Linked DNA regions of Pleurocapsa sp. PCC 7327. The protein of the gene in region 2 binds, or shares a complex with, the protein of the main gene of each other region. Links are inferred from orthologs where the notes say so. Each region holds a gene or a part of one and is shown on either strand. Other genes may lie near its edges. The genes, in order: pheS and pheT.

Region 1 (14,956 bases), 840 kb from region 2 along the record:
TAAATTCCTCGCGAATGGCTGGCGTTAGAATTCGATGATCCAAAAAAGCTTTAAGTCGCAAAATTCGACTTTTAATCGAGATTTTTGGGTTTTGAGCTTGTCCGTAAAGAAGATTTTCTCCATGTTTAATGTAAACCGCACCAGCAAAAGGGAGGGTATCGAGAATTTTTCCTCTTTTTTCTAAAGTATTTTTGATTTCTCTGTGACGATAATATTTATAGATATGCCAGGTTAATTCTTCTTCTGTAAACTGTTCGGGAAGATCGTATAAGTCAGTTTTAATAATGGTACTGGTACCGCAGTAGCGCTCGAATCCTTTTCGCATAATTTTTATGTATTTACTGCCGTCTTTATACCAGTAACCTCTTCTAATTAACCAGCCATTTTCTTGAAGGCGATCGCCGACAAATTTAGCTAAATGTTTACTAACGCAGTCATCTGCATCGACAATCATGACATGAGACGCATCGAGTTTTCGAGCATGATTTAGTCCTCTTAAAACTTTACGTTCTCTATCAAAATCTTTAGATTCTAGATCGGCTCCTGGTAGGGGAAAATCAACTTCAATGTAAGTAATATGAGGATGGCTAAATTGAATCTGGGGTTTTTCGTTACAGACAACAATCACTTGGAAATTTGATGAAGTCTGATTGCAAACCGAACGAATGCTTCTTTCAAATAACTTAGAAATTGCTTCCCACGAACTCGATACTTTAGGACTCTTGAGAGGAATAATAAAAGCTAACATAGTTATTGCGATTTTATTTAGCTAACGTTCTAGAAATTTTTTGAGCCGCTTTTTGCCAAAAACGGTTCACTTTCGTCAGCAAACTAGGGGGGATTAATCTTGCTGGTCTTAGCTCTGGTTGCTTGAGAAAGCGATAGTATAAGAAGATATCTTTGTAACGAATATCTGCATCTTCTCCCCGACACAAACGAGCAAAATCGCTAGAAGAATAATTCATATAATGAATGCGATGAATGGGTTTTAATCCCTGTTCGTTATAGAGAACATTATCGATATTGACAAAAGGATCTTTATCGGCACAGTTCCCCGTTCTATCTTTGCCATCGGGAGAAAGAGTAAAGTTATAAAGCGGGCGATCGCAGCGAAAGGTTAGATAATTAAACAAAAAAACATCATCCCACCAACCGAGTCCATTAATCCATTCAACTTCTTTATGTTCGATTAGTTTTTCTTTAAGTTCTAAAAGTTCTTGAGGCGAAAAAAAACCTGCTTTAGAAGCAAAAAAACTGGCATCGTGAATTTTAGGTCGAATATCTGCCTCTCGATAGGACGTTGAGGCTTCAATTAGGGAAATATTTAAAGCTGCTACGGAAGTGGCTTTTTTATGTTCCCAGTCGTCAAAGACAAAATCATATTCTTGTAATTTTTTAAATACGCCATCTACTGGCTTCATTGCTAAGTTATCGGCTTCATAGAAAACAAATTCATCAAAATCGCCGTCAAAAGCCACAAATTTTCGCTGTAGATGGCTATTATACCATCTCGGACGGTTTATTTTGCTCTCTTTCGCTCTCGAATGTGCGTTCCAAACCTCACGAGCAAAATCTTCCCATCGTTGAATAGATTCTTGTTTTTCAAACAGGATAAGGTTGGGTCGATTTTTTATCTCTTGTTTGACCTTTTCGAGGCGATCGTCGTAAGGAATTATACAAATTGGCAGATCGGAACTGACATTGGCTTCAATACTATTAATCAGAGCCACCAGTTGATCGTACACGACATCATTTGCTAAGGTATAAATTCCCTTGGAAGGCATTGAAAAAACTCCTAACTTAGCTAAGCGATCGCAATTTGCGATTATAGACCGTAGTATGGTTTAATCGAGCAGGCTATATTTAAATATACATATCTAGAATTAATGCTATGCCCCAGATAGCTGCTATTATTTGTACCCACAATCGAGAGAATTACTTAGGAGCAGCCATTGATAGTTTACTCGCTCAAGAGTGCAACGATTTTGAAGTATTAGTAGTCGATAATGGCTCTACCGATCGCACCAAAGAGGTCATAGAATCGCGCCTTTCCCATCCTCGATTGAAATACGTCTACGAACCCGTTCTCGGTTTGTCCGTCGCCCGCAATACAGGCGCCAGAGAAACGTCCGCACCGATTCTTGCCTACCTCGATGACGATGCTGAGGCAAGTTCCCAATGGCTGAGGGTACTAATAGAAGCCTACCATAGCAATGAAAAACTGGCGATCGCAGGCGGTAAAGTCACCTTAATTTGGTCTGGCGGCATCATCCCTCCCAAGTGGATTTCTCCTGACATGGCAGCGGGACTGGGTGCCTACGACCTCGGCGATCGCGTCGTCTACATTGACAAACCTAGCTTAACTCCCAGAGGATTAAATTATTCCCTTCGACGTACATTTCTCGAACAAATGGGCGGTTTTGATGCTAACTTGGGGCGAATAGGCAAAAAATTGCTATCCAACGAAGAATTATATATGACAGAATTAGCCCTCCAACACGGTTGGCAAGTTGCCTATCTTCCCGATGCCCTCGTCGCGCACAACGTCGCGCCAGAACGCTTAAAACCGGACTGGTTTTGGCAACGCAGTTGGTGGCAAGGCGTGAGCGAATGCTATCGAGAAGAAGTGGCGGGGCGCACGGGAATCGCTCAACTCGGACGCGGCGGAGAACGTTTGCTCCGTGGGCTGTACAAAGCTTTGAAGTATATTAATGACCCCGCCGCGCGCTTTGACAATCTCGCCTATGCCTACGGACAAATCGGTTATCTTACTGAAGTTATTAAAGTGATGTTAGGCGGGAAATCTAGTTCTTAGTTTTTTGTTAGTAGATAGTGGTTAGTAGGAAGAAAACACCTAGCGACTAACTACTATCTACTAATTAGCATCTTCTAATTACTAGCTAATAACTTACTAGCTAATAACTAATGACTAATGACTAAAAAAGCATTAATTTGTGGTGTATCGGGACAAGATGGAGCTTATTTAGCACAGCTGCTCTTAAATAAAGGCTATATCGTCTGCGGAACCTCGCGAGATGCTCAAATGTCCTCTTTTAGAAATCTGGCGCGTCTGGGAATCCGCGAGCAAGTAAAATTAGAATCCATGTCGCTCAATGATTTTCGCAGCGTCTTGCAAGTGCTGATGAAAATTGAGCCAGACGAGGTATACAACCTAGCGGGGCAGAGTTCAGTCGGTCTTTCTTTCGAGCAACCCGTAGAAACCCTGGAAAGTATCGCCACGGGAACCTTAAATCTTCTGGAGGCAATTCGCTTTACAGGTGCGCCGATCAAACTCTACAATGCGGGTTCTAGTGAATGCTTTGGGGATATCGGCGATTGCCCTGCCGATGAAACGACTCCCTTTCGTCCCAGAAGTCCCTATGCGGTAGCAAAAGCGGCTGCTTTTTGGGAAGTGGCCAACTACCGCGAAGCTTACGGAATCTTTGCCTGTTCCGGCATTCTTTTCAATCACGAATCTCCCTTGCGTCCCCAGCGATTTGTCACGCAAAAAATTATTGCCGCCGTCACTCGGATAGCCAAAGGAAGTAACGAACAACTTCATCTGGGCAATATTTCGATCGAACGCGATTGGGGATGGGCGCCGGAATACGTAGAAGCGATGCATTTAATGTTACAGCAAGACAAACCTGACGATTACGCGATCGCCACTGGAGAAAGTTACTCGCTAGAAGCATTCGTCGCTGAGGCGTTTGCTTGTGTTGGATTGGACTGGCGCGATCGTGTTATTACGGATTCTAGCTTATTGCGACCTACCGATTTAGCCATTAGTCGAGGCAACCCCGCTAAAGCCAAAAAACACTTAGGTTGGCAAGCTCAATATAAAATGCCCGATGTCGTCCGCATGATGGTAGAAGCGAAAATGAACGATGATGATGTGAGGGAATGACGAGGGGATGGGGAGAACCGGGAGTGTGGGGAGTGTGGGAAGAGGAGGAGACAATTAACGACTAACCATTGTACGGGCGGGTTTTGTGCGGTAAGCGTAGATAAATCTCTCGCGTTTTTAGATAAACTCGCCCCTACGACTACTTCCCAATGACCAATAACAAAAGACAAATGACAGATGACAAATGATAAACAACAATGAACATTCTAACGATCTGCTCTACCTTCCCCTACCCCCCAACGCGAGGAGGAACGCAAGGAAGGACGTTTAATTTACTCAAGACGCTTACTCAAAACCATGCCGTCACGCTGATTACCCAACGATCGCAAGACGTAACGGAAGAAATAGAGGCATTGCGTCAGTATGTCAAGGAGTTAGTAGTCTTTCCCCGTCCAACTGAGCTAGAAGCAGGAATACCTGCAAAAATAAAGCGATTTGGTCAATTTTTGCTGAGAGGAACGCCGCCTAACGTTCTCTTTCTCTACTGCGAGGAAATCCAAAAATGGATCGATAAAGCAGTCGCAGCTGAAAAATTTGAGGTAATTACCTGCGAACACAGCGTCAATGAAATCTATATCCGTCCGGAGTGGAAAAAACAGGTACGAACAATACTTAATATCCACAGTTCCGTCTACCGAACTTGTAAAAATCAACTCGAAACGGGAACGTCGGATAACGAATGGCGCGATCGCCTGTACTTGCCTTTACTACGCCGCTACGAACGGCAAACCCTACGCAAGTTTTCTCGCGTTGTCGTTACAACCGACGAAGACGAACAGCAGATGAAAGCCTTTGCACCAGAAGCAGAGATAATTTTAATTCCCAATGGAGTCGATTTAGAAACCTTTCCTTACCGAAAAGCCGATCCTGGCGGACATAATTTAGTTTTTGTCGGCGGCTTGGATTATTTTGTCAATATTGATGCGGCTTGCTTTTTTAGTCTAGAAGTTTTGCCCGTCGTGCAACAAAAATACCCGGATGCGACTCTAACTTTAGTTGGTTCCAAACCTTCCCCAGAAGTACAAGCTTTAGCCAAACGTCCTGGAATTACGGTAACGGGTCGCGTTCCTTCCGTTGCCGAGTATTTACATAAAGCTACCGTGGCAGTTATTCCCTTGCGCACGGGGTTTGGCATGAAATTCAAAACCCTAGAATCGATGGCGGCAGGAGTGCCGGTGGTCGCTAGCGATCGCGGTTTGGAAGGCTTAGAAGTCGATCGCCCGAATGTCCCTTTACGTGCCTTGCGTGCCAACCGCGTCGAAGACTATGTAGAGGCGATTAGTCGTCTGTTTGAAGATACTCGATTGCGAGAAACTTTATCTCGTAACGGACGAGAATTAATCGAGCAAGAATACACTTGGGAACGACTGGGAAAGAGTTACGAGCAAGTCCTCACAAACTGATGACCCTCAACCTTTGACTGCACCTGCCGTCAATCCTTGAACGATTCGGCGTTGGAAAAGCAATACTAATACGACTAAAGGAAACGTTCCTAAAACAGTAGCAGCAGCGATCGCTCCATAGGGAATTTCAAAGACGGTAGTACTGCCCAATTGAGCCGTTGCCACTGGAATTGTTTTCATGCTTTCGCGAGTGATAAACGTTAGCGCAAAAATATATTCATTCCAAGCAAAAATAAACGTGAGAATTCCTGTAGTTATCAGTGCGGGAATTGTCATTGGCAGCACGATATTTAATAACATAGGAATTGTTTTATAACCATCTACCTTAGCTGCATCTTCTAAATCTTTTGGAAGTTGTTGAAAAAAACTTCGCATTACTAAAATAGTTAAAGGCAAATTAATTGCCGTGTAGGGAATAATCAAGGCTAAATAATTATTTCCTAAGCCGATCGCGCGAATAATTTCTAACAGTCCTAAAAACAGTAAAACGTAGGGAAAAAGCGTAATGATAAGAACGCTTGTGAGAATAATCTGCTTGCCTGGAAGCCGCAATCTTGCTAATGAATAAGCAGCAGGCGAACCGATTGCCAAACATAAAAGAGTTGAGAGAATTGAGACTAAAGCACTGTTTAAAATGTAAAATAAAAACGGACGGCGACTAAATAATTCACTATAATGTTTTAGCGTAATTCGAGTCGGAAAGTAGACATTAGGAACCGCTGAAATCTCTTGATTGACTTTGATAGAAGTTAGAAATTGCCAGAGAATGGGGCTAAGACAAAAGATAACCACGAGTGCAACACAAACCCAAAGAATCGGATTTTCAAACATATTCTCTAATTTTTTTATCTTCATTCTTCTGAACTCCTAACCAAACAATTCAGAATTTACAGCGCAAATAATTGCTGACTAATCGCTCCTCGTTCTGACTTTTGCCAGCAAAAAAGCTGTAAGAGCTACAGCTGCTATTAGCAATAAAAATGTCACGACAACCAAAGCCGACCCATAACCAAAATCTAGATAGCGCATTACCGTTGCATAGATATAAATAGAAACGGTTTCTGTCGCACCTCCAGGACCGCCACCCGTCATCACCTGTACCAAATCGAAAATCCCGAAAGCTTGAGCAAAGCGAAATAACATCGCAATGAGAATTTGCGGCATAATTAAAGGTAAGGTAATCTGACGGAAACTTTGCCAAGAATTTGCCCCATCAATGGCATAAGCTTCATAAAGATCCTGGGGAATAGATTGCAGTCCAGCTAAGAGAATAACGCTAATAAAAGGAGTCGTTTTCCAGACATCGGCAATAATCAGCGATACCATTGCTAAGGTCGGATCTCCCAGCCAATTGATCCCTTCATCAATCAACCCCAAACGTTGCAAGAGATCGTTAACCACTCCATACTGGTCGTTGAAAATCCAAGCCCAAGCCAACCCCATGATAGCTGTCGGCAGTGCCCAAGGAAGAATGGCAATCGTGCGGACAATTCCTCGTCCTCTAAAAGACTGATTTAAAATTAGGGCAATCCCCATTCCTAAAATAAGTTCTAGGACAACGCTAATAACGGTAAAAACAGCAGTATTTCCCATACTTTGCCAGAAGCGTCCATCCCCTACCATCCGCACATAATTATCGAATCCTGCAAAAACTGGCTGTAGCTGCGTGCCTAGATTTTGGGTAAATAAACTTAACCAAAAAGCGCGTCCGATGGGATAAATAAAAACTAACGCCAGAATTAATAATGCTGGGATGACCATTAACCATCCCGTGTTTTTTTCCTGGCGTTCGATATTGCTTGTGCCCATTAGCAATTTTTGATGGTTAAGAATAGACCTGTTTTACTGTATAAAAATTTTAGTTAAAAAAAAGAGCAGAGCATAGAAAAAGACTCCAGAACGTCTCTCCTACCCCCCGCCCTCGCTTAAGTTGATGGCTTTCTACTCGTCTTCTAAACTTATTTCCTCGTCGTCACTGGTTGACGAAGCAAAACTAACAGCTCCGATATCGAGTTTTTCGCGGACTTGCTGCTCGACTTTGTTGGCAATTTCCGGGTTTTCTTCCAAATATTTAACGGCATTATCCCGTCCTTGGGCGATATTTTCTCCGTTATAGCTGTACCAAGCTCCTTTGCGGTTGACGACGTTAGTTTGTTCGGCTAAATCGATCAAACAGCCAACTCTAGATATTCCTTTACCGAAGATAATGTCAAATTCTGCGATGCGGAAAGGAGGCGCAACTTTATTCTTGGCGACCTTGACTTTCACTCGGTTTCCGTATTCTCCTTCGTTGCCTTTTTTGAGGGTTTGAATGCGACGAATATCCAACCGAACGGAGGCATAAAACTTAAGTGCCGTTCCTCCCGTGGTCACTTCTGGGTTGCCATAGGTTACGCCAATTTTCTGGCGTAGCTGGTTGAGGAAAATAACCGTACAGCCAGATTTACTGATATTACCAGCAATTTTCCGCAGGGCTTTACTCATCAGACGAGCTTGCAAGCCTACCTGATTGTCGCCCATTTCTCCTTCGATTTCTGCTCTGGGGACTAGCGCCGCCACGGAGTCAACTACAATAATATCGACAACGGTCGATCGCACTAATTGATCGACAATTTCTAGAGCGACTTCTCCCGTATCTGGTTGAGAGATTAACAGATTCTGAATGTCCACGCCCAAAGCTTCTGAGTAGGTGGGATCGAGAGCGTGTTCTGCATCGACAAAGGCGGCAACGCCGCCAGCTTTTTGCACTTCTGCGATCGCGTGGAGTGCCAGGGTTGTTTTCCCAGAACTTTCTGGTCCATAAATCTCAATGACGCGACCTTTTGGCAAACCGCCTCCCAAGGCTAGATCTAACGTGAGCGAGCCGCTAGAGATCGTCTCGACTCGCATCTGAGACGCATCTCCCAAGCGCATGATCGAACCTTTGCCAAAATTGCGTTCGATTTGATTGAGTACTAAGCTTAGTGCTTTTTCTTTATCGGGATTGTTAGTAATAGCAGCCATTAACGCCTCAAGAAGTCTTTATTCGCTTTTTCAATAGTACAAAAGTATCTATCTAGTTTAGCTTGTTTTCTGCTGGCACTTCACTCAATGTGTAGATTTATTATGAGTCGCTCGCCTGCAATAGAAATTCATCATGCCAGCCAGAATTCCATTTTAGTCTGGCTAGGGAACAGTTACCAGTTATTTGATTTTAGATTTGAGATTTTGGATTGGGGATTAGTCAAAAGCCCTTTGTTAGTGGTTAGTGGTTAGTGGTTAGTCGTTAATTGTCTCTCCACCCTCCCACTCTCCCAAACTCCCCGTCTCCCTGTCTTCTAACCTAGATCTTCTTCCTTCTTCAGCGAGCTATTTGCCAAATTTTGACAATTTTATCTTCGGCTCCGCTGTAGAGATATTTTCCGTCGGGACTGAAGGCAAGGGCTAAGACCCATCCCCGATGTCCTTTGAGAGTCGTCAATAGCTGACCCGTGGCGAGATCCCAAAGGGTAATCGTTCCCTCTTTATTGGCTGTAGCAACCGTTCGACCGTCTGGGGAAATTGCGATCGCGTTCAAATCTAAGCGCGCTCCTCTCATAGAGAATAATTCCTCGCCGCTGTCAAATTGCCAGACTTTAACCAGATTCCTTACTGCCGCTACGATTTTCTGTCCGTCGGGCGTAATCGCCACGTCGTAGATATAGCCGGGCTGTTGGGAGGACGTTTTTAGCAATTGCAGCGATCGCGCGTCCCAAAGCTTAATGGTACGATCCTCTCCAATAGAGCCAGTGACAAAGAATCGTCCGTCGGGACTGAAAGCAACGGTTGTTTCTGGACCGACTTTTTCCCCCAGGGTTTTGAGCAAATCTTCTGATTCGAGGTTCCAAATTCGGATAGTGCGATCGCCGCCACTAACGCTAACCAGCATTTTGTTGTCGGGACTGAAGGCAAGCGTGCTTATCTTGCTAACATGACCTCGCAAAGTCGCCTTTTGAGTTCCATCCTTCACGCGAAAAACGGCTATTTCTTCGCCAGCGGCAGCAGCCATGCTTTGACCATCAGAACTAATCGCGAGAGAGTTAGGCGTAGCGGGGAAAGTTTTCGTGTAGATTTCCTTTAACTCGTTGAGAGCAATGGCAGCGATCTTTCCGTCCCCAGAAGCAACTAAAAGAGTTTGTCCGTCGGGACTGACAGCCAAAGAAGTAATTGCTCCAGCAAATTCTTTGATTTCTCTAACATTGACTGGCGATTTTTGCAACTGGGCAAGGAGAGAGGATTTTCCCTCTTGAGGCATTGCTTTAGAAGCCAAAAATGAGAAGCCGACTGCCGTCATCAGGCTAGTGCTAACTAGCAAAGCAATTAAAGAGTTTTTTGGCATCGATATCCTGTCGGTTGTTTGCGTCTATCTATTCATCCCATCTCGTTAAGTTCGATCGCTGCTACAGCACGCGGAAGATAAAAGGATAACGAAAAGCCTTGTCGGGATCGCCGATGACTTTGACGATCGCAATAATCGGCAAAATCCAGGTGAGCAGGATAAATATAGGAACTAAAGGCAGCAGTAGATACCCGATCAAAAGCGCAGTCAGGACGGCATAGATTGCTCCATAAAACCAAATATTTAAGTGGAAGTTGAGGGCTTCTTTGGCATTTTCTCTAATAACTGAGTCGTCGGAAACAAACAGAATCGCGATCGGAATGCCAATAGACACGAGTAGAGCGCTAAAGAAAATCGAACCGTGGCATAGTGCCGACAGTAGCCTTCGTTTGCCCGAAAGTGAAGTATCGTTCATGAGATTAGCTCCGTTACTGGTAACTGAATTAAAATTGTCGCAAAAAGCGCAAATCGCTATTATAAAGGCGGCGAATATCGTCGATTTGGTGCAACACCATGGCAAACCGTTCTACGCCCAGACCCGCAGCAAATCCAGTATAGATCTCCGGATCGTACCCAACTGCTTTGAGGACGTTAGGATCGACCATGCCGCACCCCATCACTTCCAGCCATTTTCCTTGCCACTGTACGTCTACTTCCGCCGACGGTTCGGTGAAAGGGAAATAGCTTGCCCGAAAACGTACGGGCAATTCCGCCCCAAACATCTGCCGGATGAATTCCTTAATCGTTCCTTTCAGGTCGTTGAAAGTCAACCCGCGATCGACTGCCAATAGTTCGACCTGATGGAAAACAGCCGAGTGAGTTGCATCTACCGTATCTCGACGATAAACTCGACCGGGTGCGACGATACGAATCGGCGGTTCGTGGGTTTCCATGTAGCGAATCTGTACCGACGAGGTATGGGTACGCAGCAAATTGCCGTCGGGAAGATAGAATGTATCCTGCATGTCCCGCGCTGGGTGATCGGCTGGGGTGTTGAGCGCCTCGAAGTTGTAGTAATCTGTCTCGACATGGGGTCCGGTAGCGACCTTGTAACCCAAACCGACGAAAATATCTAAAACGCGATCGATAGTGCCGTTGAGAGGGTGAATTCGACCCAGAGGACGACCGACTCCAGGCATTGTGACATCAAGGGTTTCGGCTTCCAGCTGCGCCTGAATTTGGGCGGCTTGCAAATCTTGGCGCTGGCGTTCTAATTGTTCTTGTAAACTTTCTTTGACCTCATTTGCCAGCGCGCCAATGCGCGGTCGGTCTTCTGGGCTTAATTTGCCCATCTCCCGTAGGATTTGGGAAAGTTTTCCCTTTTTACCAAGGTAATCGATCCTCAGTTGTTCCAATTGAGCGAGGGTTGTCACCTGCGCGATCGCAACTTTTGCCTCTTGCTGGAGCGAGTGAAGTTCGCTTTCTATTTGGCTTATAGATGTGATGGTCATGCTGATAATGGGTTTGGCTATCGATCTAGCTGGCTAATCCCAGTTTACCTAATAGCGATCGCTCGTCAGTATTGGAAAATGGAAATACGGTAGAAATTGGAATTCAATTGCTTAACCCGATCGCCCATGACAAAACCTCTCAGACTTCTGATCAGTAACGACGATGGGATTTTTTCGCTTGGCGTGCGGACGCTGGCAAATACTTTGGCACAAGTGGGACACGATGTCACTGTTGTTTGTCCCGATCGCGAGCGATCGGCAACGGGTCACGGTTTAACGTTACACCATCCGATTCGAGCTGAAGTTATCGACTCGGTTTTTCATAGCGCCGTTATCGCTTGGTCTTGTTCGGGCACGCCTGCCGATTGCGTCAAATTCGCTCTCAGTGCCGTTCTCAACACTCGCCCCGATTTTATCCTTTCTGGCATCAACCACGGTTCCAATCTGGGTACCGATATCCTTTACTCCGGGACGGTATCGGCGGCGATGGAAGGCACTATCGAGGGAATTCCCAGCATTGCTATCAGTTTAGCTTCTCCTACGTTTCGCGAGTTCCAACCCTCGGCTGATTTTGCGGTTACTTTGCTCGAACGCTTAACCCAACGCCCCTTACCCCAGGCAACCTTGCTTAATGTTAACGTACCCCCTGTCAAAGCTGAGGAAATTGCTGGGGTTGCGATCGCGCGTCAAGGGTTGCGCCGTTATATCGAAAATTTTGAAAAGCGATTAGATCCGCGCGGAAAAAGTTATTATTGGTTAGCTGGCGAAGTTATTGAAGAGTTGGAACAACCCGAACACTTTCATTTACCCTCTGACATTCCTACCGACGTACAAGCAATTCGGAAAAACTATATTACAATTACCCCTTTGCAATATAATCTTACCGATGTTTGGGGAGTCGAACATTTATATACAATTGGCGGTTTTAACCTATAAATCCCAATTAATTGCCAAATAACGAATAAAATTTGTGATATTCTAAGCAAGCGTCGATTTTTCTAAGTTATATGTCCTCCTTCAGATTTAATCCAGAAAACGAACTCGATGACGAAGAAAAAGTGACCTTAACTGATGAAGAAGGTCGAACTTTAAAATGTTATGTTGAGAATTCTCTCGATCGAGAAGACACCACCTATGTACTTCTCATGCCCGTCGATACGCCTATTGTTATTCTTGCCTGGGATAAGGAGAAAGACGAAGAATTTTCAGACGCTATCCTCATAGAAGATAGCGAAGAAATCGAACAAGTTTTTGCCGATGCCAAAGCCGTCTTGGCAGAATTAGAGCTGACCCTTAAAAATACCGCCTATACCCTAACTGCTAGCGGAGAATTACCTCCTTTAGAAGACGAAGAAGTAATTACTTTAGAGATTGAAGCGGAAGAGGAAGAATTGCAGTTTTTAGCAAGCTTCTATTCGCAGGATCAAAGATACTCGATTTATACCCCTCTTTCTCCTCTGCTATTTTTAGCAAAATACAACGAAAAAGGCGAATTAGAATTGGTTTCTCCAGACGACCAACAAATGCAACCTATCTTGGAAGAATTATTATTTGAAGAAATAGAAGAGTAGAAAAAAATCATTAATTTATAAGAAATCCGGATTAGATATCTTTCTTATTAATACCAAGTTGTGGTCAAAGATATTGCTTATCATTCTGAGTGATGTGAGTCGAAAAGACCCTTCGCTATCGCGACTGATGACATTTTTGAACGCAACCTAGTATAAGAACCATTTATTAATTTAGGGCGCAATTTATTGCGCCCCTGTTCCCTTTGTTTTGGTCAAGAGAACTTACGATTGCTGCTTGGGTAAATATGCCATGGGATTTGCTGCACTTTGTCCGTTGGGATGGATTTCAAAATGTAGGTGCGGTCCGGTACTGTATCCTGTGCTACCCATCTCAGCAATCAGTTCGCCTTGCTCGACAAGTTGGCCTGTGCGTACCAAGATTCTGCTGTTGTGAGCGTACAAAGTTACGCTGCCGTCAGAATGTCTGAGCTTGACTAAATTCCCGAAACCGCCAGAATTCCAGCCAGCAGAGATCACTTCTCCCGATGCCGCTGCCATGATAGGAGTCCCGATAGGTGCGGCAATGTCAACTCCTTTGTGCATTCTGCCCCAGCGCCAGCCGTAGCCAGAAGTCAGTACGCCCTTTGCGGGCCAGATATAACCCGTAAACTTCGGGAGAGTATCGGGTAGATACTCGTCGGGAACGGAGAGGGGAGGAAGATCTGGTCCGACTGTCTCTCCCACGGGAACTCGGATCATCTGGTTGTATTGCTCTGCATCGGCAGGAGCAGAACCGACGATTTGCTCGCGATCCTGGGAATTCGAGGAAACAGGCTGAGGGCTGGGGATCTGAGACTGAGCCGTTTCTCGCCTCTGAACTGCTGTGCGATTGCTTCCTGGCTTGCGATCGCTCCGCCATCCGCGATTAGGCGTTTCTGAAGCAACGAGAGTAGGGCGTTCCTCCTCAGCCGTTTCCGTTTGTGCGGAGGTAGAAACGGAAGGCGAATCATCGGCATAATCTTGCTGGAGTCTCTCAATGTCAGCGAGCAGTTTTTTAGCATGGGGAGGAAGCGAGTCTGCTTTGGACGTTTCCAGCGTAACGGGAGCAAGGGAAGCCGTTATCGCTGGTAAGGAGGCATTGGGACGCATGACAAGATGAGAAGGGGTTTTCTGCTCTCCCTCACTCTGGAGAATCGTTAACTGTTGAGAAACTTCGATTAATTTTAATTGCGCTAGACTTTCTTGTAAGCGCTTTTGCGTTTCTTTCAACTTATCCAGAGAGCTGGTGAGCTGCCGTGGATCGACAAGCTCTAAAGAGCGAGAAGCGACTTTTTTAGCAGGTTTGCGTTTGTTTGCAGATTTTTCTGGCTCTTGTCGCAAAGAGATTTTTAATTTCTGTCCGGCTAGAAAATTGGCTTGAGAAGAAAGTTTATTGTTAGCGGCTATAATTTTTGCTGCGAGGCGATATTCTTCTGATAGCTGCCACAAAGATTTGCTTTCCTCTACCCGATGCTCGATCGCTAGCGGAGCTGGTTTGACGGTTGTTAAAGAAGACGGATTGCCTACTTCATCGGATTGAGATTGGATGGCGCTCGACGACGGGCTGGCAACCGTAGTTTCCGCAGTAAAGGAATCAGCTGCTACTGCCGCATCGTTTTGGTTGAGCAGTAATAGACTGGCAGCACCCATTGAAATGGCTAAACCGATGGTGGCAGCCGAAGAACGACGAACTTTGCGATCTCCCTCGCTAATTGGCATTACACCTATAGATGCTTTTGCCGACAGTTCGACCCCTACTTCAGAGGAGTATGCTAGGCATGAGGGAGTGGATTGAACTTTCTGGATCGGTGAGTCTTTCAAAAAAACCTCCTCATCTATAACAAGCGCTAAATTATGTTGTGAATTTGACCTTGGGAATTTATTAGGGTGACTTGTTAATTTAAAAAAGTCAATTCAACTTAGCGCATTGGGATCTGATACTAAGTCGATATGCATGGGGATGTATGATTTTATCTAAGAAAGATTAACTTGGTTTGACAATTTAGACAAGCCCATGTAAGTTGGTCTGGCAAACATAAATTTGCGACCCGAAATCAAAGTTGTTGCTGTACTTAATGAATTGTTTGGTTAGACGAATTAATTTTTATAATGTTTCCGCCAGGAACGCTTATGTTCCCAGTTAACTATAGGTAATACTAAAGTTCTTTTTTTTATAGAATTTTCTTATCAAAAATTCAAGATAAACTTTGTATCTAAATCCGTATTTAAAAATTATCTAGCCGAGATAACCAAGCTGGCGACGAGCTTCAAATAACCCTACTGCGGCA
Region 2 (15,303 bases):
TCGTATAAAGCTGTTTGTAGTGTTGTTGTAGCAAGGCATAAATTTGCTCGTTTGATAGCGCATCGACAATCTGTCGATGCTTTTGCATGTGCGCCTGCCAAAGCAGTTTTTCATGACGAATGCGAAACGGCATCAAGCGATCGAGAACCTGCTTTGCTCGTTGACTGAGAGCATTTTGATGTACTGTCAATTCCCGCAAGGTGCGCACGACTTGCTTGAGTTGCTCTTGTTCCAATAATTCCCGAATCACGGGGCGATCGATTAACTTTTGTCCTTGATTGGCGTCGTAATGAACTCCCAAAATTCCTTCGCACTCAAAGGCTTGGTTGAGATTCTTGATTTTGTCATCGACAAAGATGGTTTGCTCGGCAATGCGATCGTATTGCTGCGTCCAAAACTCTAAAAATCGGCTGGCAAATAAAGTCGCATCGACGGGCGTATAGCCGAGTTTTTTTAATACCCAGTTGTATTGCGCGATCGCGTATTGACTCAGTTGTTCTCGACTAATCTGTTTTTGCTCGTAGGCAACAAAATTAGGAACTTCTGCTTCTTCTCCAAATATAGCTTCCCATAACTGCTCGATCGCATCATTGGGAAGGTTCACCTGTAATGCTTCCTTGGCAAAAAGATCTAAAAAAACGTGCTGTTTAAATGATAAATATATTCTCGGATCGGGTTTGCTAGCGCCAAATTTTTCGGACACGAGCATGATGAGCCACTGTAAATAATCAAACTCATGCTGTTCCAAAAAATATTCGATTTTCGCCATAAAATTATTAGTTAATCCATACTGGCGAATCCCCAACTTATGAAGACACTGTAATACCTCACGATTTTCATGTTTTGGATCGTAATGACTGTAATACAGTGTCAAAAAATTTTGAATTTCTTTGTTGGTAATATCGACAGGTTCTTTGCCAACTTCGGCGAATACGAGATTAAAATGTTCGATCGCATGACGAGCAAATTGTTCGGGAGTCGCCCGACCAATTTTGAGGGCATCATAGTTTACGCCGGGAATCGGATCGCTCTTAAAAATAATCTCCCAAAGCTTTATTAATTGTTCTTTGCTTAAATCGATCCCATGCGATCGAGCGTACAGTTCGATAAAAAACTTATTATGTCCATCCATCAGAACTCCGCCAAAATCCCAGGCAATGGCATGGGTATTGTGAACGCGCACGAGAATCTTTTCGATTTGTTCTAATGCTTCGATCCCTAAATATTCCGAACCCTTTTTGACGATATTCAGACAATCGGGAAGATTCTCCAGTCGATAACGATCTCGATCTTGATAGGTAGGTTGCTTTGGTTCGATTTTTTCGAGAGTTTGTAACATGGTCTTGCTATGGGAACGATTTGATTTTTTTCAATGCGATCGACGCACAAACGTTTAATGCCTGTGCCAAAAGATAGTAGTAAAGGACGCTGAGTTTTTTGAGTTTATATTTAGAAAATAATAGTGTATTGAAGCTTTAGTATTTTGTATAATAAAACGCTTTTTTGTCTTATAGTTAACGATTAAAACGCCGTAAAAACTATTGGCTTTATTGACAGCAATTTTTATATCAATGTAGTACAGAGTATGTTTATAGATAAATAGCTTTCGTTTTTATGTATTTAATTCAATGGCAAAAATCTTTGCGATAAATATTCTTGACTAGCGATCGGAAATTAGTTAGCAGAGGTGGGTTTATCGAAAAACGCGAGCGATTTCCCTACAGTTAATCTAAAAAAACCGCCCCTACAGTAATGATTGGTTTTTAATGTAGCGTTTTGTAATCTTTTGCAGCTCGACAAGCTAAGTTGCGATCGCTAGAAAATTGGTATTACAAAAGCATTGCCAGAAAGAATTTAGATTGATTTAACAGGACAAGCGTAATCGAGTCTAGAGCGCTTGCCTTCTGGCATTAAAATGATGGGATATAAGAATTCTTCCAACCTTATCGACTGTCTTGGCGATCGTTGACAGCGAAATCGGCGATGCGCAATTGGCTCCTGCTGAATATGAAATAGTGCGCCGACATTACGAAACCGGGTCAAGCTTGCCTGATAAGAGCTGGAATCTATCGGGAGACGGTTCGCCCTGCCGTTTCGGGAACGCAAGCAGCACCGATAACCTTTGCGTCCTACAACAATGAGGACGTAACGATTTCTGGTACCGATCCTGTCCTGGGGTGGTCGCCGTTTCGCGACTCTATTTTCCGAACCAAGGTGGTGTTACCTCCAGGTTCCTCTGCGATCGATAAAGGTATCCCTATCTCTGGGTTGACCGACGATTTTGTCGGTAAAGCCCCCAACATTGGTGCCTATGAGTCGGGAGAACCGAGGTGGCAAGCTGGCGCGAATCTACAGCGTTAGACGCATAATCTGCGCTTGTTTGGGGGAATACTAAGACTATACAGACAAGCAATCGAGTGGAAATTACATGTTAGCAAGGGTTTGGAGTGCGTCAATCGTTGGGATCGACGCGGTTAAAGTAGCGGTAGAAGTCGATGTTTCTGGAGGACTGCCAGGGATCGCGCTAGTGGGTTTACCCGACGCAGCGGTTCAAGAATCTAAGGAGAGAGTCAAATCCGCGATCAAAAATGCGGGATTTGCTTTTCCAGTCCGCAAAATTGTGGTTAATCTCGCCCCTGCCGACTTGCGCAAAGAAGGACCGATCTTCGATTTACCCATCAGCATCGGGATTTTAGCCGCTTCCGAACAAGCCAACGCCCAACTGTTGGAGGATTATCTTTTTCTTGGCGAAGTTTCTCTCGATGGTAGCTTACGCCCCGTAGCAGGCGTTTTACCCATTGCTGCCGCCGCCCAAAAGATGGGCATTCAAGGTTTAATCGTCCCTGCCGATAACGCCCAAGAAGCTGCCGTAGTCAAAGGAATCGCGGTTTATGGATTTAGAAATCTCTATGAAGTAGCAGACTTTCTCAGTCAACCGGAGAACTATAAGCCAGTCGCCTTCGATGCTAAAGCGGAATTCGATCGCGCCCCCCAACTCATTTCAGACTTAGCAGATGTCAAAGGACAGACTCACGCGCGTCGCGCCCTCGAAATCGCAGCCGCAGGCGGACACAATCTTATTTTTGTCGGGCCTCCCGGAAGCGGAAAAACGATGCTCGCTAAGCGTTTGCCCGGTATTTTACCTCCCCTGAGTTTTACCGAAGCCCTTGAAGTCTCCCAAATTCATTCGGTGGCAGGATTGCTCAAAGATAAAGGGTCTCTGATTAGAGAACGTCCCTTTCGCAGTCCCCATCACTCCGCTTCTGGACCTTCTTTAGTCGGCGGCGGGAGCTTTCCCCGTCCAGGCGAGATCTCCCTGGCACACAGAGGCGTGTTATTCCTCGACGAACTAACCGAGTTCAAGCGCAATGTGTTGGAATTCCTGCGCCAGCCCCTAGAGGATGGATACGTCAGTATTTCGAGAACTCGTCAATCGGTTTCGTTTCCGGCGCAATTTACCCTAGTGGCAAGTACCAATCCCTGTCCCTGCGGTTATTTTGGCGATTCGGTTCAGCCTTGTACCTGTTCTGCCCGCGCGCGCGAGCAATATTGGGCAAAGCTTTCAGGACCTTTGATGGATCGAATCGACCTGCAAGTAGCGGTTAATCGACTCAAACCCGAAGAAATGACCGGACGAGAAACGGGAGAAAATTCCCAAACGGTCAGAGAGAGGGCGATCGCAGCTCGCGATCGCGCCCAGCATCGATTGAAAGACGATCCGGCAGTCCGCTGCAATGCCGAAATGCGATCGTCTCATCTGCGGCGTTTTTGCCAGTTAGACGATCCCAGTCGCAACTTGTTAGAAGCCGCTATTCGCAAATTGGGACTGTCTGCCAGGGCAATGGATCGTATTTTGAAAGTCTCGCGCACGATTGCCGATTTAGCAGGGGAGGAAGCTTTAAAGAGCCACCACTTAGCAGAAGCGATTCAATATCGCACCCTCGATCGCCTGTCTTAGAGAAGATTTATCAAGTCAATCAATCAACATCATGGATTAGCGTGCGGCGACAAAGCCACGGCTAGTAAGTTCGATGCGATTGAAGTCCCAGCCCAGCTCGCGCGCACTGCGAATGATGCCTTCGCGCAGCCGTGCTATGCCGGTACTGTCACCGCGCTGCTTGAGATCGTTGAACACAAGCACCGACATCAGCGCCTGGTATGCCATTGAATCGGCGACGGTTTGCTTGTCAGCATCGCTCATGCCATGCAGCAGTGAGCCAGCGAGCAACGCCTCCGCAACCTGTTCTGCCGCGCCCTTCATCTGAGGCGGTTGCGCCTGCGTTTCGGTAAGCACTTCCCACTGCAAAATCAAGAAAGCAGCCATATTGTGGGCAAGGTTATCAGGATCGTAACCATAGCGTTGGATTAAACGGCGAAATTCGCCGACAACATCAGCCTGCGCGAACTCGCAACGAATCTGTACAGCCTGTTCGGGAGACTGTGCTGCAAACTGCTCAGCAATTCGATCGCGCACTTGCATTGTGACCTGTGGTGAGTAGCGAAAGCTCAGGGCGCTAGCTGGCAGAGTCTCCCCAGTCAATCTCTGAGCCGAAATGGTTTGTGGACTGACTTCAGTAAGCGCTTGTGCTGCCGAAGTACCGATGCCAATTGTGGAGGCATAAGTACCTTGATGGTCATAGAATGCCATGTATGGGATGTCTATGTTCGAGATCTGCGCAGCAAGTGGTAGTGGTGAGAAGACCGCTGCAATCAGCAGGGTGCCTGCAAAAATGAGCTTGCCGCTGGCGGCTCGGTCGATCGTACAGTTGTTTCCTTCGATCATATTAAACTTTTGCTTGCTGGGTGACTGGTACTGCCGATCCTTCTAAATCCTGACGAGAGTAAATTTGTCCGTTTTCCCACAGCGATTTTACCAAGGTACTGAGGGCATCAAGAAAGCCTAAACTATAGAAAATCCCTCTTGTGAGAATTTTAATAGGAGAACCACCTTTGTTACAAGGGGGATTGCCGAGAACGTGACAGTCAAAAAGTTTGGCGTAGAGGCGCAATTGTTGGACGGGTGTAAGATTTTTGAGCGCCATAAGGAAATGATTGTGATAAAAAGTAAGCTGGTATTGGAGCGATCGCGTGTTGATATCGTGACAGCCGCCCGTTTCTTCCCCTAAATGTACTAGATAAGCTTCTGGGTCGTACCAGATATGATAGCCCGTCTGCCGCAGTCGCAAGCAAAAGTCCGACTCTTCTCTCACCGCACTTCCTCGAAACCGTTCGTCAAACCAGATGCCGCGTTCGGTAAAAATATCTCGTCGGAAGGACATGTTACAGCCTCTGGTAGAAATGACGCGCTGCGGTTTCACGGTATGAACTAAATCGATGTAATACCAAGCAATGCCGGGATCCATTGCTTGAGGCGGCAAATAATCAATGCTGTAGGGCGAATCTTTGGGATTTATCTTTTGGGAATCGGCTAATTTCATGCGATCGAAAACTCGTCCTGCGACTGCCCCAATTTCTGGACGTTCTTGGTAATTACGCGCGTGAGCTTGTAAATATCCCTCTGGTAGCTTTACATCGTCATCGATAAACAGAATAATCTCTCCAGTCGCTCGCCGCACGCCGTAGTTTCTTGCCCCCGGCAAACTCGCCCAATTGACGCGAAACCAGCGAATCTTTCCACTTTCTGCCAGTTGTTCTAAATAAGCTTCAACGGTGGGGGTATGAGTTGGCGTTTGATCGATAACCAGAACTTCAAAGGCAGAATAGTCTTGTTTGAGAACGTCCTCTAGCGTTTCTTGGAGAGGTTCTTCTCGCCGATAAGTTGGAATAATGATGGAGATTGAAGGAAAAACCATCTGAATTATATAAAGTAGCTGTTCTAGGCAGCAGAAAGTTTCTTTTTACGTAGGTTCGACTTTTTGTTTTTGCTGCGGGAAGAATTTTTCCCTTTGACAGCTTTCAATTTTTCTCGTTCTTGTTTATCGATTTCTGGCAATTTGAACAGCACTCCGGCAAACAACCAGTAATACACTGCTACCGGGTCGGTATCTAGGGGATACCAGTAGGGAAAATAGCCGATAATTAACATGAAAACCCAGAAACTGGAACCAAAACTGTACAAAGCGCGATCGCGTACAGAACGATAGCTCTTAAAAGAGAGTATCGTCAAGTGGGTAATAAAAATCATAAACGCAATCAGTCCGGGCCATCCGATTTCAAAGAGCAGTTTGGGATGAAAAGTTTCTACTAGCGATACCGGACCGAAAACGCGCGTAGAGTTAGTCGCTTTGCCTAATCCCCTGCCTAAAATTCCTGTTTGGTTGGCTAGAGCATATTGAAATTGCTGCTGAATAAATTGCTGAGGAGGCGAGGTATTCCAACGACCGACAAAACTGTCAATCCTCTCCTGGATAAAATCTGGGTTCAAGAAAGAGAAAAAGAGAAATAAAACGAGCGTAAGTCCCACGCCAATCGGAATAAATCGCTTCAAATTGGCTATCTGTCCGGTAAGAACGAGCAAAACTGCAATCAAGACTGGAACTGCTGCCAGTGCCAGACGTTGACCGCTGACTACGGCATTGACAAACACCAATCCCATCCCCGTCAAACCAGCTGCCCGCCAAATGAAAGAGGTATCGCTAAACGCAGTCGCAAAGCAGATGCCCGCATTGGCAACTAAAAACCAAGCCCAATGCCAGGGAGACACAAAAGTTCCCGGCAAGCGAATCTGTCCCACTTGCGGGCTGTAGAGGAGAGCGCCACCGACTAAACATTTAGCCTCGACGGTCGGTTTGAAGAGATCGTTTCCCATCAAATTTCTCGTTCCAACGCACCGCCCCGTTTTCAACATCCAATATTGTGCCAGCCCCAGAAGGCAACAGGCAATCGCCAGCATGACGAGAATGCGACCGAGAAGCAGTAGCTTCTTTTTGTCGTTGATGAGATAGTAGGTGCAAAAGATAAGCGGCACATAACCGAGTAGCACCTTAAGTCCCAAAACTCCCTGGAAAAAAGGACTTCCTTCTTTGCAGGGGTTTAGAACCACCAACCCCCTCTCGTTTAAGATATAGTTGCCTGCCGCATCCAGGGCATATCGCTCGTTTGGTCCCAAATCCTGGCAGTAAGGAAGCAATTCCTGCATGCCGTTGACCAAAAATAAGGTGAGCAAGCAGCTAAATAACAGGAGGCCCAGGGTAGGCAATAATTGTTTGGGAATTAGGATCGGCAGTCGCTTGCGCTTGCACTGCACGACCAAAGCAATAAGAGCAGGAACGTAAATTGCATCTTTACTCAACTGAAATAGAGCATTTCCTCCCCCTATCCAATAGGTGATGGTTCCGCTAAAGGGCATGTAGATGAGAAATACCCAGAGGGCTAAACGAGGATAGTTATAGCATAAAAGCAAGGAGGGAATTCCCGTAGCCACGATCGCGGCAGGTCTCGTTCCTACTAGCAGCACCAATGGCAGACCGACAACGATCGCAAAAGCGATCGCAATCCCAACGATCCCCAAAAGTTTTTTGCGCTCCTCTTTAGCTTTTCGTTTCTCGGCTAGTTTCTCTTTGAGATCGAGGGGTTTTTCTCTAGTTTCCCTGAGATCGCCAAAAAGTTCTGTAAATACTTGAGAGGTTTTGAGTTTTAGTTTTTTTGCTCTAACCATAGTCTTGCTTGAGGGATATCCTTTTAGGAATTTATTAAAAAAATCTCTAATATATCTCAGTTAGACTAGACGATACTAGATAAACAAAATTCTTCTCGTATCGATTTCGTTAATTTTCTACGATTGAAAAAATTAAAGGAAAAATTCTTGGCGTTGCCATAGACGTTATCTCCGTATCCTAATATATAGATCGCGCCCGCAAAAGGTAAGGGAGCAAGCGGCATTCCTTTTTCTGTTAAAACGTCGCGAACTCTAGCGTGAAGAATGTAATATTTATAGTAGCCATAACCTCGATTGTATTCGGGATTTTCTGGTAAAAAATTCAAATCATATCTTAAAATATTACTCGTTCCGCACATTCGATAAAAATTCTTTCTTGTTAAATAAACATAGGAAGTATTTTCTTGATATTTATATCCCCTAGAAACATACCAACCATTGTTTTGAGGGTACTGCTCGACAAATTCAGCTAAATGCTGGTTGACGCAATCGTCAGCATCAACCGCCATTGTATGAGAAGGAGAAAACTGCGCGGCATAAATCAAACCTTTTAAAATTTTTCGTCCTTTATCGGTATCTCCTCTCGCGACTGGATTAGTTTCTTTAGGTAAGGGAAAATCGACTTCAAGATAGGTAATTTTCGGGTGAGTGAATTCAATGTTTGGTTTTTCGTGGCAGACAACGATAACGTGAAAATTAGGCGAAGTTTGATTGCACGCCGATCTGACAGTTCTCTCAAATAACTGGCAGACGCGCTCCCAAGACCTTGAAACTTGCGGACTCTTGAGGGGGATGACAAAAACTAGCATATAGATAAACTTCTCGATCTCGATTGCTTCCCGAAGTGCCATCACTCAATTGTGGCATACTCGAAATATGGGCGCTATTATTTAAGGCAATCCAGGACTGGAAAAGAAAACGACCGGATGAAAATTACGCGATCGGGTAAAATAGTCAAGCTGAGGTAAGTAAAAGCAACGAATCGATGCGGATTTCTGTCAACTGGCTGCGGGAATTAGTAGATGTCACTCTCGCTCCTGAGGAGTTAGCCGAAACGCTAACCATTGCTGGCTTAGAAGTAGAAGAAATTGAAGATCGCCGTCAATTAGCCGATGGCGTTGTCATCGGCAAAATAGTCGAACGCCAACCCCATCCAAACGCCGATAAATTGAGCGTCTGTCAGGTAGATATCGGTCAACCAACTCCCTTAAACATCGTCTGCGGCGCGCCCAACGCACGGGCAGATATTTACGTCCCAGTCGCGACAGTCAACACCTATTTACCTGCGGTTGACCTAAAGATTCGCCCGACTAAACTGCGGGGAGTTCGTTCGGAAGGGATGATTTGCTCTCTAGCTGAGTTGGGCTTAGAAAAAGAGTCGGCAGGCATTCATATTTTCTCCCAAGAAAATCTAAAATTAGGCGGCGACGTTCGCCCCTTGCTGGGGTTAGATGATGTCATTATCGATATTTCCCCGACAGCTAACCGCGCCGATGCCTTAAGCATGGTAGGAGTCGCGCGGGAAGTCGCCGCCTTGACGGGGGCTTCGCTACACCTTCCCAAAGTTTCTCCGATTTCTATTCCAGCAGGAGATGGAATTCTCAGCCTCAAAGTTGCCGACAAACAAGCTTGTCCTGCTTACATCGGCACCGTCATCGAAGGGGTAAAAATTGCCACCTCTCCCGAATGGTTGCAACGGCGACTGCAAGCCGCAGGCGTGCGACCGATTAATAATGTAGTTGATGCGACTAACTATATTCTTCTGGAATGGGGACAACCGCTACATGCCTTCGATCGCGATCGCACCCAAGCCCTTGCCGGCGGAGATAGCCTCACTATTGGGGTGCGCTTTGCCAGGGAGAACGAATCGCTAAAAACCCTAGACGGTCAAACTCGCTCGCTCAAACCGCAAAATTTATTGATTACAGCTAACGATCGCCCCATTGCCTTGGCGGGAGTCATGGGTGGAGAAGAGACAGAAGTTCATCCAGGAACCCAGAATATTATTCTAGAAGCCGCCTTATTCGATCCCGTGGCGACGCGCCGTTCTTCTCGCGCTCAAAGCTTGCGTACCGAGTCTTCAGCCCGTTACGAACGAGGCGTTAACCAAGCCGAATTAGACATCGCCTGTCACAGAGCGATCGCGCTGATTGTCGAGTTAGCAGGCGGTACGCCCATCGCTCAAACCATCGCCGATGGGCGCGAGAATACAAAGAGTCAGTCGATCCAACTGCGTCTCGCTCGCGTTCATCAGGTTTTGGGTGCTGTTAAACGAGACAATGCGATCGGTCAAATCGAAGCCGAAGATGTCGAGCGAATTCTGACCGATTTGGGCTGTCAGCTAGAACTCGTCTCCACAAAAGACAAAGTTTGGACGGTTACGGTTCCTCCCCACCGCTGTCGGGATTTGGAAAGGGAAATCGACTTGATTGAAGAGGTCGCTCGCCTGTTCGGTTACGATCGCTTTATCGATAAGCTTCCCGATAAAACCGAACCGGGCGGTCTTTCTTTTGAAGATCGGGCGCAACGGCAGCTAAGAGAGGCTTTCCGAGCCGTGGGACTGACCGAAGTGGTTCAGTATTCTCTCGTCAAGCCAGAAAAAGATGAGGTCGTCCTCGCCAATCCTCTCTTTGTCGAGTATTCTGCCTTGCGGACGAATTTACTGGACGGACTGATCGATGCCTTCGAGTACAACCAGTCTCAGGGCAATGGGGCGTTGAATGCTTTTGAAATCGGTCGCATCTTCTCGAGATCCGAAGATGGTGTGCGGGAAGCCGACTCAATTGCCGGAATCCTCGGCGGCGATCTGATGAGCGAAGGGCGCTGGAGCCGAAGCGGCAAACCAGCGCCCATGACTTGGTATGAAGCCAAAGGCATATTAGAAAGCGTCTTCGCTCGCCTGGGTTTAGCGGTAGAATACCAACCCGATCGAAAAGACGCTCGCCTGCACCCAGGGCGTACTGCTTCTTTGTGGTGGGGCGGCAAGCGTCTGGGAACGTTCGGACAACTGCATCCCCAACTCAGGCAGCAACGCGGTTTGCTCGATGCTGTTTATGCTTTTGAGATGAGTTGTAGCGTTTTGCTAGAAGCGCTTGCTCGCGAAGACTTGCAGACTCCTCGCTTCCGTCCCTATTCGACCTATCCCGCTCTCGAACGAGATTTGGCTTTCTTTTCTCCGGTAAAAGTATCGGTTGTCGAGCTAGAGATGGCAATGAAAAAAGCGGCTGGCGGTTTATTAGATAAGGTCGAACTATTCGATGAATATCGCGGCGAAAATGTGCCGGATGGGCAGCGGAGTTTAGCCTTTAGTTTGGCGTATCGATCCAGCGATCGCACTCTCACTGACGCGGAAGTCGAACCCGTCCACAACAAAATCCGAGAGGCGTTAGTGGAACGATTCAACGTCTTGCTTCGGAGTTAATACCAATTTTCATTAGTCGCGATCGACATCCTTCTCCCCTCTCCCAAATTGGGAGAGGGGTTGGGGGTGAGGGCAATCAACCATCTCTGTCATCTGAGATCTTGTACCTTTGGCATCAACGCCCAGAACGGCCGGGTTCGGGCGCGTTGCGGAGCGTAGCGGAGTAACGTCGCCTGCAACCCTGCAACCCAGTGTTAGGCGCATTCACCGAACGCGAGACTCGCACCTGAAACCGGATACAACTGTTTATGCACGCTTTGCCACAACTCCACGCACAAAGAGCGCAAACGGAACGAAGCAAATCAGCCCCATAGTAAAGACCACCATAACATCGGTTATTACGAATGGAGCAGTGGTTAAGAATGGCTGTAACAGCAAAAAGATTATCAAAGCAATGAATAACATACTAGCTTGAAGGCATAGATTATGTAGTTGTATAACACGAAGAAGAGCGCACCTGGCCAACAGAGTAGCCCAACCAGTTTGCCACGCCATGTTAACCACATTGAGCCAAGTAGAATTGGTAACCCGACGAAAAGATTGACCATATCATTGGATACGAACGCCCGAAGCAACTCTTCCGTTGGATAAATGGTGGTGCGGTATAGAAGCCCAGCGACAGATACAGTCGCCATGAGTATGGCAATAAAGAAAGAGAAAGCATAGATTAACGCGAGATCGCGCTTGATTGGCAAAGCAGTTTGATGGTCTTGATGTGAAATCATTTCTTTCAACTCCCTGAACTTGGAAGTGTGCGCCTAACTAAAGTTCTAGGCTCAAAGCCCAACTCGATTAAAATCGACTGAAATTCCTATCGGGTCTTCTTTAGAAGACTTTTTCGCTCGGACAGGAAATTCATTACAAGAGCAGTTGTTGAGAATGATGCAAGATCTCAGTTTTATGGAACCGTTACGATAATTTCGATCTTAAAGATATCTCTGAAGAACTTCTACAGTTGCTCGTCCCGTTTTTGCCCAGCTAAATTGGCTGGCTCTTTCTAGACTCAGTGTACTCAAGCGCGATCGCAATCCAGAATCCTCTGCCACGCTTGCCATCGCTGCCGTAATCTCCTCAACGTTGTAGGGATCGATTAACAGTGCTGCATCTCCAGCTACTTCCGGTAAAGAGGAGAGATTGGACGTAATAACGGGAGTGCCGCAACCCATCGCTTCGAGTACTGGAAGCCCAAATCCTTCCCAAAGCGAAGGAAAAACTAACGCTAACGCTTGATTCAGTAAGATTGGTAGCTGTTCGTAGGGAACGTAATCGAGGAATTTGACGCGATCGCGCAAACTCAGCGCCTCCACTTGCGCTTGCAGTTTTGGCGTATAGCGTTTGTCAGGCGGTCCTGCTAGCCAGAGTTGACAGTCGCGATCGGGAATTTTCGCAAAAGCATCGATGAGACGGTGTAAATTTTTGTAAGGATCGTGACGACCGAGATAGAGAAAGTAAGGCGGTTGCTCATCCTTACTAGGCATATTTAGTTTCCGAAAATGATTTGCGTCGTAGGCGAGAAGGATCGGCGTAATTTTCGCTGAGGAAATCCGGTAAAACTCAGTAATGTCTTTAGCAGTGGCTACAGAATTGCAAATGATATGTTCGGCGCGATCGAGAACTTGAGGGATGTAGTAACGGAAATAGGGAGTTAGGGGAGAAAAACGCTTAAGAAAGCGTAATGGAATCAGATCGTGAACCATTACGATAAAATGACAGTCAGTATAAATAGGAGCTTCTGGGATTGGGGAAAATAATAGTTTAGATTGTAGTTTTTTATAGATTGGCGGCAAATGAAACTGAGTCCACAGAAGGCGACGAAAATGCCCTTTTGTTCCGTAAGCGGGAGACAAATTATCGGGGATGAGGTAGCAGTTAAATTCAGAGTATTTTTGAGGGGTTAATAAAGTAGAGTTAAGGTTTTTTAAATATAGAAAAAGGTTTCTTGCATAATTACTTATTCCTGTGGGCTTTGAAAAAACAACGGCTAAATTTACTAATAAATCGCTCATATTTTATTTTTAATCTTTTAAAAAAAGAGAGTGCCGTTTATCATCTTATAACGAAACCCTATGCGATCGCATGAAATAATTCAATATCCCAGCTACTTTACCTAAGGCTTTTTTCGGTTTAATAAATATCAAAACAGAAGCATTAAAAGTAAGCCGAATTAATCTGAGAATAAAAAATAGCTTGTTTGTATATCTTTCTAAGGTTAATAAATAACTATAGGTACTATGTTTAATTTTCTGAAAAGGATTGCGATCGGTAATTGAAGAAGGTTGATGAATTACGCTAAATTGTTTTGTAACTGCAACTAAATGTCCTTGATTAGCATAGCGTCTACAAAAGTCAAAATCTTCATAGTAGAGAAAGTAAGCAGAATCGAATTGAGGACATTCGCTAAAGTTGCGAAGATTAATTATTAAACTACAGCCCGAAACCCAATCGCAAGGCACATAAGCTGAGTCTGTATTTGATACCAGATCTTCTGTAAAAATTGCGCCAGTCGCAGGAATAAAACGACCGCCAGCAAACCAGATTTTCTTGACAGCATTGTAGATAATAGTCCCAAAAATTGAAACTTCTGAATAATTATTAAAAAATTGAATGAGTTTCTTGAAATTATTTTCTAATAGACAAGCATCTGGATTAATTATCCAAACAATTGCCTTCGGATTTTGAGTATAAATCCAATTTAATCCTAAGTTACAAGCGCCACCGAAACCCAAATTTTTAGGAGAATCTAAAATAAATAGATATTTATTTTTTATAAAATAAATAGATTTATTTTCTGGAGAGTTATTAACAATAACAATCTGGTACGGGATATTTTTATATCTAGAAATAGATTGAATTAAATTATCTACTAATTCAGTTGAATGATAATTAACTGTTAAAAAATAAAGTGCGGGCATCGGATCGCATAAATAAGAGGATATTTGGCAAGTCCAAGATCAGTAGAATTTGTCATTGTGAGTGCAATCAAATGAAGCAAACAATCCCAATTTTTCCCCAATTTTTCGTTGAAACTGAGATGCTTCACGTAGCGGAGTTTACCCTCGAACGGAGTGAAGGGCTACGTTGGGCATGACAAAAACTATACTTTTCAAACATTCTCTAAGTTGGATATGATTCTTTTTCATACATTTAAAACATTTCGAAATTCGAAACGCGCTTAGATAGATTGGGATTGTAATAGGGATCTCGCGTCAAACCATTTAAATAGTGTTTCCATTTAGTTTTTAATTGCTCCAACTCGCCAGTTTTTAAACGATTTTTACTGCTAGTCGATGTATAACAAATGAGTTGGGCATAAGGGGTAACTACATTGCGATAGCCTGCTTGATGAGCAGCTAAACATAAATCGACATCGTTGTAGTCAAGAGGAAAATTCTCATCCATCCCTCCCAACTGTTGAAATAGTTCGCGTCGCATCATCAAACAAGCACCCGTAACAGCTAAGTAGTTTCTGTTAACAATATTGGAACAATGGTATCCTGAATGAGCGCTGTCAAATCCATAGAAAGCATAGCAAGGATTTCCTTCGAGAAGAATTATTCCTGTATGCCTTATGTAGCCATCAGGAGATAAAAGTTTTGCCCCGACTGCGCCAATTTCTTTCTGTTGTGCCAACTCCAACATCGACTCTAACCAGTCTGGGGTTATAATCTCGGTATCATCGTTTAGTAACAGCAAAAATTCCCCTTTGGCTTTAGCTGCGCCTTGGTTAATTCCTATAGAGAAGTTAAACAGTTCGGTACAGCGCACTAGAAATGAATTTGCAGATGAGATTGTTTCTAGCGCGGACTCTGGAAGCTCGCATCCATCAACCACAATAATTTCATAGTTGCGATAGCTACTCAACTGCTCGATACTATCGATGCAATTTTCCAATAAACACCGGGAACCGGAAGGAGTATCTATTATTTTCCCAGTACTAGAAATGATAATGCTTACTAGAGGATGTCCGATAATATCCCGTCGTACTCTATAAATACCTGGATTGGCTGTTTCCTTTACGCGTCCCTGATACAAACTGCGTTCTAGCATCGCTTCTAAAGCTTTTTTTCCAGCTGCAAATGCCCACGGTTTTGCTAACGAACCAGACGCAGCAGAAACGGTTATATTACGCCAGTGATAGAGAATTTTGGGAATATGGTAGATATTGTTGGTCTTTTCTACAATTCGCAATATTAGGTCGTAATCTTGCGAGCCATCATATTCGCTGCGAAAACCGCCAATTTTCCGAATAAGGCTAGTTCTAACG

What was found.
Region 1: the proteins of pheT (region 2) and pheS are in contact, whole or in part, in a crystal structure (PDB 6P24), measured with the Escherichia coli proteins. The link is inferred for Pleurocapsa sp. PCC 7327 from one-to-one orthologs.

What each region holds. Positions count from the first base shown.
Region 1 is NC_019689.1:859,390-874,345, forward strand. Bases 9,115-11,877 are described here. They hold pheS (phenylalanine--tRNA ligase subunit alpha), read right to left. Parts: upstream 11,119-11,877; coding sequence 10,111-11,118; downstream 9,115-10,110. Other genes in these bases: PLE7327_RS03845 (WD40 repeat domain-containing protein), read right to left, coding at 9,115-9,667; PLE7327_RS03850 (DUF4870 domain-containing protein), read right to left, coding at 9,729-10,082; surE (5'/3'-nucleotidase SurE), read left to right, coding at 11,245-11,877. In the rest of the region: PLE7327_RS03805 (glycosyltransferase family A protein), read right to left, coding at 1-748; PLE7327_RS03810 (Npun_R2821/Npun_R2822 family protein), read right to left, coding at 762-1,784; PLE7327_RS03815 (glycosyltransferase family 2 protein), read left to right, coding at 1,892-2,815; PLE7327_RS03820 (GDP-mannose 4,6-dehydratase), read left to right, coding at 2,933-3,907; PLE7327_RS03825 (glycosyltransferase family 4 protein), read left to right, coding at 4,105-5,310; PLE7327_RS03830 (carbohydrate ABC transporter permease), read right to left, coding at 5,317-6,165; PLE7327_RS03835 (carbohydrate ABC transporter permease), read right to left, coding at 6,220-7,119; recombinase RecA, read right to left, coding at 7,252-8,313; more of PLE7327_RS03845, read right to left, coding at 8,651-9,114; more of surE, read left to right, coding at 11,878-12,054; PLE7327_RS03865 (DUF3727 domain-containing protein), read left to right, coding at 12,126-12,689; PLE7327_RS03875 (tRNA (cytidine(34)-2'-O)-methyltransferase), read right to left, coding at 14,905-14,956.
Region 2 is NC_019689.1:23,600-38,902, forward strand. What follows is about bases 8,212-11,321. They hold pheT (phenylalanine--tRNA ligase subunit beta), read left to right. Parts: upstream 8,212-8,603; coding sequence 8,604-11,039; downstream 11,040-11,321. Other genes in these bases: PLE7327_RS00145 (hypothetical protein), read right to left, coding at 8,212-8,469. Outside these bases: PLE7327_RS00120 (HAD family hydrolase), read right to left, coding at 1-1,339; PLE7327_RS24150 (hypothetical protein), read left to right, coding at 1,992-2,141; PLE7327_RS24630 (hypothetical protein), read left to right, coding at 2,215-2,361; PLE7327_RS00125 (YifB family Mg chelatase-like AAA ATPase), read left to right, coding at 2,429-3,958; PLE7327_RS00130 (DUF6683 family protein), read right to left, coding at 3,995-4,783; hormogonium polysaccharide biosynthesis glycosyltransferase HpsN, read right to left, coding at 4,785-5,813; hormogonium polysaccharide biosynthesis protein HpsL, read right to left, coding at 5,837-7,618; more of PLE7327_RS00145, read right to left, coding at 7,684-8,211; PLE7327_RS00160 (glycosyltransferase family 1 protein), read right to left, coding at 11,966-13,045; PLE7327_RS00165 (glycosyltransferase family 2 protein), read right to left, coding at 13,091-13,951; PLE7327_RS00170 (glycosyltransferase), read right to left, coding at 14,184-15,303.